DNA from 3 places in the Desulfonatronum sp. SC1 genome. Region 1 is predicted to be linked to each of the others. Evidence: riboswitches for the same ligand, from Rfam matches in the RefSeq annotation. Region 1 holds a riboswitch; each other region holds the start of a gene.
The links. A riboswitch is a leader RNA that binds a small molecule or an ion and turns the genes downstream of it on or off. The one in region 1 is predicted to bind cobalamin.
Positions count from the first base shown of each region.

Region 2: linked by a shared signal. The riboswitch ahead of C6366_RS10810 (TonB-dependent siderophore receptor) and the one ahead of C6366_RS14465 (sirohydrochlorin cobaltochelatase) in region 1 are both predicted to bind cobalamin.
Region 3: linked by a shared signal. The riboswitch ahead of C6366_RS06270 (anaerobic ribonucleoside-triphosphate reductase activating protein) and the one ahead of C6366_RS14465 (sirohydrochlorin cobaltochelatase) in region 1 are both predicted to bind cobalamin.

Region 1 covers NZ_PZKN01000029.1:18,521-23,197, reverse strand. The annotation lists gene C6366_RS14470 (putative metalloprotease CJM1_0395 family protein) at 1-998, shown strand, start outside; cobalamin riboswitch at 1,060-1,208, shown strand; gene C6366_RS14465 (sirohydrochlorin cobaltochelatase) at 1,648-2,646, shown strand; gene cbiM (cobalt transporter CbiM) at 2,633-3,265, shown strand; gene C6366_RS14455 (hypothetical protein) at 3,259-3,909, shown strand; gene C6366_RS14450 (energy-coupling factor transporter transmembrane protein EcfT) at 3,918-4,677, shown strand, end outside.
Region 2 covers NZ_PZKN01000018.1:1,705-6,381, forward strand. The annotation lists gene C6366_RS10790 (cobaltochelatase subunit CobN) at 1-160, opposite strand, end outside; gene C6366_RS10795 (DUF2149 domain-containing protein) at 157-501, opposite strand; gene C6366_RS10800 (MotA/TolQ/ExbB proton channel family protein) at 498-1,088, opposite strand; gene C6366_RS10805 (DUF2162 family putative transporter) at 1,085-1,804, opposite strand; gene C6366_RS10810 (TonB-dependent siderophore receptor) at 1,807-3,825, opposite strand; cobalamin riboswitch at 4,083-4,270, opposite strand.
Region 3 covers NZ_PZKN01000008.1:87,269-91,945, forward strand. The annotation lists gene C6366_RS06265 (ribonucleoside triphosphate reductase) at 1-1,311, opposite strand, end outside; gene C6366_RS06270 (anaerobic ribonucleoside-triphosphate reductase activating protein) at 1,305-1,967, opposite strand; cobalamin riboswitch at 2,025-2,213, opposite strand; gene C6366_RS06275 (hypothetical protein) at 2,451-2,978, opposite strand; gene C6366_RS06280 (cupin domain-containing protein) at 3,168-3,521, opposite strand; gene C6366_RS06285 (divergent polysaccharide deacetylase family protein) at 3,536-4,677, opposite strand, start outside.

The DNA.
Region 1 (4,677 bases):
ATTCCCAGCACGGCGAAGACGGCTCGTGTCCGTTTTGCAACTCCTCTCGGCAACAGCACTCCGGGACCGGGCAGAACCTGAACGAGCAGGCTTCCACGGCGGCCGGAGTTGCAAGTGGAATTGCCGGTGCCGTGCTGCCTTCAACTCCTCTTGCTCCAAGAGATGTGGTCAACCTGAGTCACCGTGCCGACCAGGACGCCCAGAGAAGCAAGCCCTCCGACAGCCAGACCGTCACCCTCGGCCTGGATCTCGGCTACGGGCCGAACGCCAGACCAGTATCGGCCGGCGTATTCGAAGAACAGCACCACCGGGAGACGTTCACCAGAAAAGAAAGCCAAGGTGATACGGCCCCGGACCAGGACAATGATCCCAAAGAGACGCAAGCCGCGGGCCGGGACGACAGCGACAATCGGGACGAAATTCACGCGGCGCGCGACGAGTCCGAGTTGTCCTCGGAGGATCGTCAGGTTCTGGAGCAACTTCGCCAGCGCGACGCCGAGGTTCGGGCCCATGAACAGGCCCATGTGGCCGCCGGAGGGCAGTATGTCACCGCCGGAGCCAGCTACACCTACGAGACCGGTCCGGACGGACGGCAATACGCCGTGGGCGGGGAAGTGAGCATCGACACCTCTCCTGTCCCCGGAAACCCGGAACAGACCGAACAGAAAGCCCAGACCATCCGCCGGGCCGCCCTGGCCCCGGCCAGCCCTTCGGCCCAAGACGTCAAGGTGGCGACCAGCGCGGCCCAGATGGAGGCCGAAGCCCGGATGGAACGCATTCAGAACGAGCAGGAAGAGCGCCAGGCTGCAGGCGACGATCACCAACCCGCGGCCCGTGCTCAAGACCAGGCCGCGTCCGATCATCCCGGATTCTTCAGCCGAACGCCGGACTTCACCGTTCCCACGCAATCGTCAGCAATCGCCCCCGCTCCTTTCCACCTCGCCGCGAGTATTCAGGCCTACCGCAACCAACTGGCCATGACCGGCCTCTCAAGCTGACCTCGCCTCACAACCGATCTCCCATCCATCGCCCGTTTGACTCCTGCCCCCATCCCGGATACGAGGTCCGAAACATGCTGGTTCTCCGTTATGGAGACGAAGAGGGAATCCGGTGCGATACCGGAGCGGACCCGCCGCTGTAACCCCAGCTCCCCCTAACTGTTGAAAAAGTCTTTATCCAGCAGTCCGTTCAAAAACCCCAAGTGCAAGGAGCAAAAAAAGCTACCGGACACGTCCTGTGTCCGGCCCTCACGGGCTGTGGCTTCGCCACATTTTCGATTTGCCGTCCTGGCAATCGAATCAAGGTCGAAGCGTATTTACCCATACGTGAGAGTTTGAACTTTTTGCAGCGACGCAGCAATTGGGAGTTTTTCAACGGACTGCTAAGTTTCGGGGAGAAGCGAAGCGTTCTTGAAGACGCCACTGTCCATGCTCGGCAAAACACGCCGAACGGGGATGGGAAGGCGGAACGACTTCCTGGGGAAGCCAGAAGACCTACCGGCATCAGGCCCCAAGGCAACGGGTGTTTTGCCGCTTCAGGGGATGTCCCGCCAGTGCCCTGATGTTCCCGGCCCGACGCGCCGACAACCCAGCCTCCCAAGCACGCCGAACACTCGTTTCCCGTCCCGTTCTTTTCCGGAGGGAATCGATGCAGACCGATACGCACCCACATGGCCGACACCGTCACGGCCTCGCCTTTGACCATCACGACCACCACCCCAAATGCGGGCACGGCCATGATCATGGCCATGAGCACGACCACGATCATCATCACCATGGCCCCGAAGCTCCTCCCGGCCCCAAGCGTCCGGGCATTCTGCTGGTCGCCTTCGGCACAACGGTGGTCCCAGCCCGCCAAGCCTACGACCAGTTCGAAGTCCAGGTCCGCGCCCGGTATCCGGGCATTCCCCTAGCCTGGGGATTCACCGCGCACAAGGTCCGGCGCAAGCTGGCCGACCAGGGCCTGCCCCACGACTGCGTGGCCGTGGCCCTGAGCCGGATGCACGACCAGGGCGTGACCCACTTGACCGTCCAGTCTTTGCACACCATTCCCGGCGTGGAATACTTCTGGACCGAAAACCTGGCCAAGGCCTACGAGCACCCGCGCAAGGGATTCATCCAGGTCGCCCTGGGCGCGCCGCTCCTGAAAGACCCGGAGGATCTGCGCCGGGTCGCGGACTGCTTGCCGGGGTTCATTCCCCGGGAGCGCCGACCCGACGAAGCCGTGATCCTGGCCGGACACGGCACCTATCACGACGGCCAGCAACGCTATCTGGACTTGCAGTCCCAATTTCAGGACCGCGACCCGCTGCTGCACACGGCCCTGCTCATGGGCGAGCCGGGCCTTGCGGCCATTATCGCCCAGCTTCAGGAACAACGGGTTTCCACGGTCTGGCTGCTGCCCTTCATGGCCGTTTGCGGCCATCACGTCCAAAAGGACATGTTCGGAGACCGACCCACTTCCTGGAGCAACCGGCTGCGCACGGCCGGATTCGAGGTCCGGGAACACGCCGCCGGAACCATCGAATCTCCCTGCTTCCGGTCCATCTGGCTGGACCATCTGGACACGGCCATGGACAGCCTTGGGCTGACCGAACCAACCGCCGCCCAACCCAACCACGGAGGCGTCGGCCATGCACATCACTGAAGGCGTTCTCTCCGCACCGGTCCTGGCTCTGGGCGCTGCCGTCACGATCCCCGGATTGTGGCTTGGTCTGCGCCGACTGGACGAGGATCGGCTGGTCCTGGCCGCGGCCATGGCCGCGGTCTTTTTCATCGGCTCCCTGATCCACGTCCCCCTGGGCCCCGGCAGCGTTCATCTCTTGCTCAACGGCCTGGCCGGCCTGCTGCTGGGCTGGATCGCCTTTCCGGTTATCTTCGTGGGGCTGTTGCTTCAGGCCCTGCTCTTCCAGTTCGGCGGCCTGCTGGTCCTGGGCGTGAACACGGCGTCCGTGGCCCTGCCCGCCGTGCTCTGCGGCCTCGTTCTTCGCCCATTACTGGCCCAAGGCGGCAAACCGGCTCTCGTGGCCGGGCTGCTGGCGGGATCGGGCGCGGTGCTGGGCACGGCCCTGCTGGCTGGAACGGCCCTGGCCATGACCGACCAAGGGTTCCTGGCCGCGGCCAAACTGGTGGTCCTGGCCCACCTGCCGGTGGCCGCCATCGAGGGCGCGGTGGCCGTGTTCGTGGTCGGCTTCCTGGGCCAGACCCGGCCGGATCTGCTGACCTGCTCCCTTCCGCCCGCCACGGCAGGAGAGTCGCCATGCTGAATCCCGCTCCACTCCGCCTTGGGCTTCTCGCCCTGCTGCTGGTTTGCTTCTCGGCACCCTGCTGGACCGCCACGGCCCATGCCCACCGCCTGCTGATCATGGCCTGGATCCAGGGAGACCGGCTGATGGTGGAGACCGCCTTCGGCACGGGCCAGATCGGCGCGAACATGACCATCACCGTCCAGGACGCCGTCACCGGCGACGTGCTCCTTTCCGGTGCCACGGACGCCCAGGGGCTTTACGAAGCCCCTCTTCCGGCCATTGCCCTGGAACGCCGCGCCCCTCTGCTGGTCCAGGCCACGGACGGGGCCGGCCACCTGGCCGAACAAACCATTGCCCCCGACGAACTCCCCGCACTTGCCGCACCTTCGTCGGCCTCACCCTCTCCCCCAGAGATCCCAGACCTCCCATCCTTCCCAGACCAACACATGGACCAAACCCGGCTTTCCCCGCTGCTCCAACAGGCCGTCGCCGAAGCCGTGCGCCAGGAAATCGCCCCCCTGCGCCGGGAAATCCTGGCCTTGAGCCAACGCGGCCCGGGCATCCCGGAGATCGTCGGGGGCATCGGCTGGATCGTCGGTCTGGCCGGTCTGGGCGCGTTGCTGCTGCGCCGAAAAACGGAAACCAACACCCCTCCCCGGTGACTGGCGATATGCTCGACGAACTCCTCGGCCCTCAAGGCTCCCTGAGCCGAAACGTCGGCCCATTGCACCACGGCGCAAGCCCGCTGCACCAGATGGACGCCCGGATCAAGATCCTGACCTCCGCGGTCTGCCTGATCGCGATCTCAGCGGTCCAGGGTCACGGAGCCGGGTTGGCGGCACTGCTCTTCGGGCTGGGGCTGACCCGTCTGGCCGGGCTGCCCCTGGGTCGCGTGGCCGTAAGGCTTATCCCGGCCAACATCTTTTTTCTCGGTCTGGCCCTGGTTCTCGGCCTGACCTATCCCGGCCCGGCCCTTGCCGCCGTCTCCTGGCTCAGCCAGGACGGCCTGACCCTGGCCCTGCGGATCAGCCTCAAAGGCAACGCCCTGCTCCTGGTCTTCATCGCCCTGCTCTGCACCTCGTCCGTGCCCGCCTTGGCCCAGGCGATGCGCCGCTTGAGGCTGGGCCGTAAATTGTCGCTGCTCCTGGCGCTGACCTTTCGCCAGCTCTTTCTGGTGGCCGAGGAATTTCAGCGCCTGCACCGGGCCGCCCTGGCCCGCGGTTTCGTCCCCCAGTGCTCCCGGCATACCTACCGGACCATTGCCGTCCTTTTCGGACAGACCTTGCTCCGGAGTCTGGCCCGGGCTGAACGGATCCGCGGAGCCATGCTCCTGCGGGGCTTCAACGGTCGCTTTCGTACCCTGGACAACGGCTCCTGGACCGCGTCCCAAGCGGTCCTGGCATCCGCGCTCTGCATCCCTCCGGTGCTGA
Region 2 (4,677 bases), on a different contig from region 1:
CGACCTTGATCCGCTCTTTCAGCTCCGCCGCCATCCCGTCCACGGCCAGATTGCTGAGGTAGGAGTTATTGTCGATGACCAGCAAGGCAATTTCATGGGCCGGGGCGCTGGCCGGAAGCAAAAGGAGTATACAGATAATAAGGAGTTTTTTCATCATCATGGATTTCCCTCCGGCACATAGATCATGGAACCGTCTTCGAGCCGGTAGGCGGTGCCCAGGCGCTGGCCGCGCCCCTTGGCCTGCTCCGAGCTCACCATCATGGCCTCGATTTTTTTACCGTCCTTGATGATAATCTCGATCTCACCGCTGGCCGACTGTTTGGTAATGGTGACCTGTGAGTCCTGTTGCAGCAGATCTTCCAGACGATAGGCGCCAAAGATGGCCAGCAGCAGCCCGACGATAAAGACCAGACCCAGGTCAAAGAGATTGGCCACCCCGGCCATGGGGTCGTTGTCGGACAGACCGGCGCCTCGCTTCTGGTGGCGCTGAAGATATTTCATGATCGTTCCTCCCGCATGGCCACTTCGCAGAGCAGTTCCATATTTTTTACATCCTCTTCCACCCAGCGGCGCTGGATGGTGAAGAAGAAATAGCTGAGCAGCCCCAGGGCCATGCCCACCACCGTGGTGGTAAAGGCGATGACCAGATCCCCGGACAAACGGGTCAGATCGCCTTGGCCCAGGGCCGCCAGACCGGTACCCAGAGGAATAAGGGTACCCATCAGACCCAGTCCCGGCCCGATGCGGATCAGCATCTTGAGCCGGTCCAGCGAGCGCCACATTCCGTGCTCGGTGTCACGCAGCAGGTTGAGAACCGCGATCTCCGCCCCGGGCGTCTGCCGCACTTGATCAAATGCCTGGCCAAAAGCACGAACCGGGGCGGAAAAGCCGTTAAAGTGCAGGGCCGTCAATGATTCGATGGCGTTGGCAGGGGTGGACAGCCGCCTGCGAGCCAGCCACAGGCCGAAGAACTGGCCGCTGTAGGTCAGCAGCCAGACCGTAATGAGGCTGAGCAGCAGCAGCACCGGCAACAGCAGCGACGAGGAGACAAGATAGATAAACGATGCCAGCAGGGCGACGATGTTCATATATATCTCCGTAGTGATTGGATTAAACCAAAGCCAAAGGCCAGGGCCATGGCGGCCAGCAGCAGGAGCAGACGGGAGTCGGCAAGCACAACCATGTTGCTACTGATCCGGTAGATCCGTTCCAGGTCGCCGAACTGGGGCACGATGGCAATGGTTAGCAGGAAGTAGAGGGCGGCCAGCACCATGACCAGGCCCAGCCCATGGCCGCCGACCTTCTGGTTCAGGAGGAAGAAGAGCAGCCCGCTGCCCAGGCTGACCAGTACAAAACCGCCGGCAAGCCAGGCCATGAGCCAGGGATTGCCGGGCAGGAGATTGTGGAGAAAGGCCATGGTAAAAAGGATCACCGCAAAGCAGACCGGACAGGGCAGGGCCAGCAGCAGCCAGCCTCGGCTGGCTGCTGCTGGCTGGTCGCTTTGTTTTTGCAGCAGCACCACGCCCCAGAGCAGCAGCAGGGCGGCGAGCAGAAAATGGAGGAGCATGCCGCCCGCGGCAAGGGTCATGACCATTTGCAGGTGGGCCAGAAAATCAAAGTGAGCCACCATCAGCCAGGCCAGGGCAAAGAGCAGCAGGTAGCCGCCGTAAAAACCACCGACCACCAACAGGTTGCGCCGGAGACCGGCCTGCCGGCGCAGGCCGTGCCCCAGCCCGGCCCCGGCCTTGAAGGCAAAGACGCCCATGGTAAAAACAAGACCGAGGATGAGTGATTTGACCTCCATGGCTAAAACTCGTAGCGATAGGAGGCATAAAAGGCACGTCCGGGCTTGGGATAGCCTTTTTTCTCGTAATAATCCTTGTTAAAGAGATTATCCGCCCGCAAGGTGAGCCGGTGTTGAGAAAAGAAGGTGATGCCGACCACCAGATCCGCCACGGTAAAAGATGGATATTCCACCTCCGGATAGCCGGCAGCGTTCCAGTCGGTATCCTTCATCCGGCCCTGATTGCGAAAATGCAGCTTGGCGTCGAACATCCCGTCCTCGTACCGCACCCCGTAGTTTATCGTATGCCGGGCCACATTATGAATATCCCGCATGGTGCCGTCGGTTTGTTCCTCCCTGGCCTTGAGCATGTGGGTGGCGTTGATGAAGAATTCCAGGGAGCGTTCCCAAGCCAGGGGGGCGCCGATGTCGAAGGAAAGAATGGTTTCGATCCCCTCCATCTTCGCGCCCAGACTGTTTTGGTAGGTCGTGGTGGTGCCGGTTGTGACGCTGCTGATCCTGTCGTCAACATCGGTATGAAAATAGGTGAGATCCAGGTTCAAGCCCCACTGGGGCCGCACATAGCCAACGCCGAGATCGAAGGTGAGGGAGGATTCCGGATCAAGATCCGGGTTGCCCCGGGTCACCATGGTGATCCCACCGACCACGGTCTCCGCATAGCCCGCCAACTGGGCCGCGGAAGGCGGAACGAAGCCCTGGCCCAGGGTGGAGTGCAGCCTTACGCCGCCGTCAAATAGATAGTTCAGCCCGGCCCGCGGACTGACGGTGGAAAAGTCCTCCGAGTTCGGAGTGAAGTCGGTTTTGTATGGGGTCGTTTTGGTTTCCACCGTAAACGTATCGTAACGGCCGCCCAGGCTTGCGGTGAGCCGCTCATCCATGAGTTTCCAGATGGTTTCCAGATAGCCCGCCCAGTTTTCCCGGCCCTCGTTCGGGGACCAGGGAGCCTTTCTGGAACCGTCCTGATTATAACCGCGGCTCTCCACGGTGATATCCTGGTAATCAGCGCCGATGATGAAACGATGGCCTTGCCAGGAATACTCATTCTTAAGCTGAAAACCGAGCCAGTCGGTTTGCGAATCATAACCGCGAAACGGCTCAACCCGGACAGGCGCCCCGCCTGTGTAATGCTGGTAATTTTCCGAGGTTTCATTGGTCCGGTAGGCGGTAAAGGAGAGCCGGTTGTCTTTATTGAGATTGCCGGCCACGATAAAATCCAGGCCGTATCGGTCTATATCCTTATGCCCTGACTTCAGATCACCGTGAAAGATGTCGCCAGGGGTCTCAATGTCGCGGCCCTGGTAGAGATCACCGCTGAGATCAAAGCGCCACGTGTCATAAAAGGCTTTGCCGATGCGCAGGCCGCCGTTTTGCGTTTTATAGCTGGTGTTGGCCCTGGTCTCGCCATTACCCATCTTGAAATCATCGGCCTGCTCAAAACGCCGGGCGGAGAGGTCAAAATCAAAACCGTTGCCGACAGCCCCGCCCATAGCCGCCTTCTGGCTGTTGCTCTGAAAGGAGCCGAACCCGATCTCGGCCATCCCGGCGAGCTCGTCGCTGCTTTTTTTGGTGATGATGTTGACCACCCCACCCATGGCCTCACCGCCGTAGAGCGAAGAGGCCGGGCCTTTGAGCACCTCGATCCGTTCAATATTATCGACCGGAATGGTGGCGAGGTTGGTGGCCCCGGCCGGTCTGCCGTTGATCAGCACCAGGGAATGCTTGGTAATGCCGCTGAACTCCGGCCGGAAACCACGGATCCCGATCCCGGCAAGGGCGCCTGGATATTCAACGACCCCGATGGAACTGTTCTTTTTCAGTTGTTCCGTGAGGGTTTCACCGGAGGTTCGTTCAATCTCCCGGCTATCGATAACCTCCACCTTGGCCGGGATTGTCGTTATCTTCTCCTCGCCGCGGGTGGCGGTGACCACCACTTGCTCCAAGGTTACGGATTCTTCTCCGGCTAAGGCCGACACAGCAGGAAAAATGGTGAGTAAAAGGGGGAGACACAGCCGTTTTATCATGACCGTTCCTCCCTGAGACAATGGCGCATGCCAAACTGAAAGGCATTCCAGGCCGTTACCGCAAGCAGGGTGAGTTTACAGAGAATTCCTTCGCTTCCGACCATATCCCGTCCTCCTTTTCGGCGCTGCCCGGGCGACAGACGCCGGATCAGGTCCGGGCAAAAAAAATCCCCGGACCAATGAAAATTGATCCGGGGATTCCCTGTTTTTCCCACGAATATAACGATGAGCGATCCGCCCCTTGTCCACGGGGGCAGGCTCTATATAAGTTTGCAGACAGGTCTTCTGACTCCCGGATCAACCTCCTTTTGCGCCTTCCCAACCTTGATGAGGTCAGTGGCATATTCGCAAAATTCGTCCCCGGTCACAGCGGCGGGCCCGTCCCGGATTTACACCGGGTTCCCTATTAAGCTCGGTTAAGAGCATCTGAAACAGACAGGGCAAGTACCAAATGAGCAGTTCAATATCAAGAGGAAAGGTATACTGGTTTAGGGTGAAACAATAAAAAAAAATTCTGATGACGCCTTTATGCCGCCCTTACAGGGCTATTTTTGTTTTAACTTCATCTACCCAGGGCGTTGCCCTGGGCTATAATATGTCGCCCCGTTGGGGCTTCAGGCAAGCCCTGAAAGGGCGAACTACCGTAGCCCAGGGCAACGCCCTGGGTAAAACGCCCCCCAACAATAATAGCCCTGAAAGGGCGGCATAAAATGATGCAACGCGAGCCCAAAAACAGCGATGGCCCTCTTGGAACGCCAACAAATATAAATATTCAACCAAAAGCAGTATAACTACTCAGCACAGAGTAATGCCGTTGCCGGGGTCGGAGTCGGAATCGGGATTGAAAACGCT
Region 3 (4,677 bases), on a different contig from region 1:
GGCCAGTTCGGCGTATTCCGTGACCAAATCCAGATAGTCGGTCTCGTCGTGGGCCAGAAAGGCCAGCTTGGGCAGGTTCAGGGTGGCCACTCCTATGGAGCCGGTCAGGTCCCCGGCGCCGAACAACCCCCCGACCTTCTTGCGCAGCTCGCGCAGGTCCATCTGCAGTCGGCAGCACATGGAGCGGACATCCTCGGGCTTGAAGTCCGAATTGATGAAGTTCTGAAAGTACGGAACTCCATATTTGGCCGTAAGCTGGAGCAGCAGCTCGCCCACCTCGGTCTCCCAGGGAAAGTCTTCGGTCACGTTGTAGGTCGGAATGGGAAAGGAAAAAATACGGCCGTGGTAGTCGCCTTGAAGCATGACTTCCAGAAAGGCCCGGTTGATCATCTCCATCTCCGGGCCGAAGTCCGCGTAGGTCTGGCTGTCGTGGAGCCTGCCGCCGATGATCACTGCTTCGGTTTCCAGGTGTTTGGGTGGAACCAGGTCGAAGCTCAAATTGGTGAACGGGCTCTGCCCGCCCCAGCGGGATGTGGTGTTCAGGTTGAAGACGAACTTCTGAATGGCTTGGCGGACCTGGCGGTAGTCCAGTTCGTCGTGACGGATGAAGGGCGCGAGATAGGTGTCCACGTTGTTGAAGGCCTGGGCCCCGGCCCATTCGTTTTGCAGGGTACCCAGGAAGTTGACCATCTGCCCCAGCGCGGAGTCGAAGTGTTTGGGAGGACCGGAGGAGGAGCGGCCTTCCAGGTTGAAACCTTCCAGGAGCAGATCCCGCAGACTCCATCCAGCGCAGTATCCGGCCAGGCCGAAGGACAGGTCGTGGATGTGCAGGTAGCCGTGCTCATGGGCCTGCCGCACTTCCAAGGGATATTTTTCCAGGGCGTATCGGGCCTGGACCGTGCCGGAGAGGTGCAGCATCAAGCCCTGGAAGGAATGGGACATATTGGCGTTTTCAGCCACACGCCAGTCGGACTTGTTCACGTAGGCGTCAATGGTTTCCATGATGTCCAGGAACGCGGCCTTTTGCTCGCGGATCTGGCGGCGTTTCTCCCGGTACAGGATGTAGCGCTTGGCCACGTCGAACAGGCGGGACTGCATCAGAACTGCCTCGACCTGATCCTGCACCTGCTCCTGGTCCGGAACTGTCAGGCCGGCTTCGGTCAGGCGTTCCTCTACCTTGCGAGCCAAGCGGTCGGCCAAGAGCGCGTCTTGAATTCCGCAGGACTTCAATGCCTTGAGAACGGCTGCGGCGATTCGGTCCACGGCCCAGGTTTCGGTTCGTCCGTCACGTTTGCAGATGTGGGTCAGCATGATTTCTCCTTACGATGATGGCCCTGGAAAGGGCGCGGTGGCTGGCGAAAAGGTTGGGTTTGCAAGGGAAACCCGGAGGGAGGGAGAGACCGGGTTTCAAGGAGGTCTTCGGGCGTCAACAGAGGGACCAGGGTGGTTCGGAACAGAAAACGTTCTGGATGGCGCTCAGCCAACTTAAAAATTCGGCCCAGGGTGGCCTTGGCTTCGCGGGCAGTGATTTTGTTGCCGGTCAACGTGGGATACTTGGACCATGGCCCTTTGACGTCCACGGCCACCAGGTCCGCGGCTTGGATGTCCAAAATCCGCTCCACGACGTCGGGATGCATGCCGTTGGTATCCAGCTTGACGGGTAAGTCGAGCCGACCCCGCAACTCGGCGAGCCATTCCGGAAGATCCGCGGACAAAGCCGGCTCTCCGCCGGTGACCACGAGGCCGTCCAGCCAGGGGGCTCGCTGGTCGAGAAAGCCGAGCGCGTGGTCGCGAGAGAGGCAGGGATCGTCTTCGGAATTCCAGGCCAGATGGAAGTTGTGGCACGTGGGGCAGCGCAGGTCGCAGCCGCCAAGAAACAGCACGGCGCAGACGCGACCCGGCCAGTCGCACAAACTCATCGGCTCCAGGCCGCGCAGCCTGGACCAGGGGGTAGGGTGGTTCCGCATAGTCCGCGATGAGGCTGAAAAGCCCCGGGGAACGGCCACAAGGACATCCGCGTATCCCGCGACAAATGCGCTTCAGGCAGGTCTTCTGACTCGTCCCCCCGGTTTTGGCGGGCCTTCCCGGAACACGGTTCCAGTGGCCATGCGGAGCCAGTCGGGTTGAATGGGACTTACAGCGGCGGGACCGTCCCGGAATCGAACCGGGTTCCCTCTTGGCGCCATGTGGCGACCTGAAGCAAGGAGACGTGGCATGGTCGTTCGCTGGGAACGCGTTCAACCATGCGTGCGATGTACTTAAAAAGAATCCGTGACGATGTCCAGTTCGGATGCTCATTGCCGCGGTCTGGACCACTGATTTGCGGAATTGTCCCGGATGGGCGGGTTTGGAGAGGAGAGGGCGCGAGGAGGTGGAGGGTTGCCGCGCGGTCTCCCGCTTATCCGTGAAATCGGCCAAATTCCAGCAATCAGTCGTAGGCAGCCGATGGCTCAGATTCTGGTCAAGGCTCCCTCATGGGCGAAGAACACCGCGCTGCGCTCCCCGGAGTGCCTTTTTTCCGGGGCTTCCTGAACCATGTAGTGCTCATGCGGAGCAAGGGTCATATTGTAACCGAAGGTGATCTGGAGGGAGGCCGTGCGGTTGAGTCGGTCCGGACGCAGGGTGAAGGTAAAGGACACGCCTTGCTCGGGGTCCAGTGGGAGGCTGGAGTAAACTCGTAAATCCTGGGCCAACACCCGCCCTTGATCATCGCTCAGGTAGGCGGCCAGCCACAAGTCCTCGATCCACCCCAGATCGGCGGGGAGGCTCTCTGTCTTGGGCATCGCCCGCCCCTTGACTCTGTACTGCCCGCCAAAGGATTCCGCTACGTAGGAAAATCGCCAGAAACGCATCTCCAATTGTTGTTCCGCGTTCAATATCCAAGGCTGGCGCTGCAAGTGGCCGACACTGGAATAGGAACAGCCGACGGCCAGGAGCGCGAACAGGACAAGAGCCAGGGAAAAGCGTTTTCGGCGCATGATCGGATCTCCTTTGGTCTTCGAGACGGCGTATACCTAAACTGAGTTTTGAAAAAGTCCTAATTCGACAGTCCGTTCAAAAACCCAAGTAGGAGCAAAAAAAAGCTCAAGGTCGAAGCGTATGGAATGATACGTGAGATTTTGAGCTTTTTGCAACGACGCATCAATTGGGGGATTTCCAACGGACTGCTAATCGTTCAACGTGGCGTAGGCCTCTGGCCCGTCCTTCATCCGTCCATGCACGGCCAGCCAGATGCAGGGCGGATCTTCGCTGGTACGGTCCACACGGTGTCGCAAGCCGGCAGGGAGAAAAAGGCAGTCTCCGGCTTTGAGGGCTTTGGTCCTCCCGTCAGTGAAGCGGATTTCCGCCTCGCCCTGCACGAGGACGACCCATTCGTCCAGTTCCTGGTCATACCAGGAATCCGGAGGCGAAACATGGCCCAGCGAGATGATTCGCTCGATGCGCAGACCGTCCCCACGCGCCAGCAGATCGACCCGCTCCTCGGGCATGGCGCCCTTTGGGATGGAAAACAGGTTGAACATGATGAATCGGTTTGTCAGCGCTCGGCCAAGGACTGGCGGGAGAGCAGGGAGCCGAGGGAGACGACGTTGATTCGCTGATCTCGTTCCCGCTCCCAAAGCTTCAAGGCTTCCAGGGTTTCCGGGTACGGGTGTCCAATGGCGATTACCTGGCCCTGGCTGTGGGCCAGTTGCTCGGCCTTGCGCAGTTGAAACAGAATCGCCTGGACATTGGGAATGTTGTCCAGAAAAATGTGTCGGCGCAGGTGCTCCAGGCCGATTATGCGGGCCTGTTCGTCCGCGACGGAGTCACCGGTGGTCAGGCTGTCCAGAAAAAAGAGGTCGCGCCGCTTCAACTCCTGGAGCACCGTGGACATGCCCGACTCGTCGGCGGTGAACCGGGAGCCCATGTGGTTGTTGATCCCGATGGCTTGGGGAACCTGAGCCAGATTGTTCCGCAGGATTTTCAGGATTTCCTCGTCCTCCATGCCCACGAACAGGGCTCCGGGGCCAGGGTCGGCCCGGTGGGGGTAGTCCAGGGGTTCCATGGGCTGGTGCAGGAGCACGTCGCGGCCAGCCGCAGCACCGATCCGGGCCACTTCCCGACTTTTGGAAATATTTGGCAGAACGGCGAAGGTCACCGGGAAGGAGAGGGCTGCCAGTTCCTGTGCTTGATGCACGTTTTCGCCCAGGTCGTCGATCACCACCACCAATCGCGGACCGGTTCCAGGCTGGACCGGGGAGGGTGGCGGAAACGGTTTGCGTGCGTGTTCTTCCAGAAACAGGGTATGCGTGGGCAAATTGAGCAGGGATATCCGCCACTCTTGTTTGCCGGGCCCACCGTTAATCTTACGCAGCTCCGCGTTATGCACCCAGAGTTTCAGATTGCGGCGCAGGGCCTGCTCGAAGCTCCGGGCATCCTGGTCCAAGCCGATGGCCAGGGACTGGGTGTGGTATTTCTGCCCGTTCCTGGTTTTCATCTGAATATCCAGATGGCGCACCGAACGAGGGTCCAGGTTCAACTCCATGATGGACTGGACCAGGGCCAAGTCGACTTCCTTGACCTGCTGTTCCAGTAATTCCGCGTCGAATATTTCGTAAACCAGGCCTTTGCGGCTTGAGGGAGCCGGGGGCGCGGCATCAGGCGCGATCCGGGCGCGGACATGATTCGTGGGGGCGG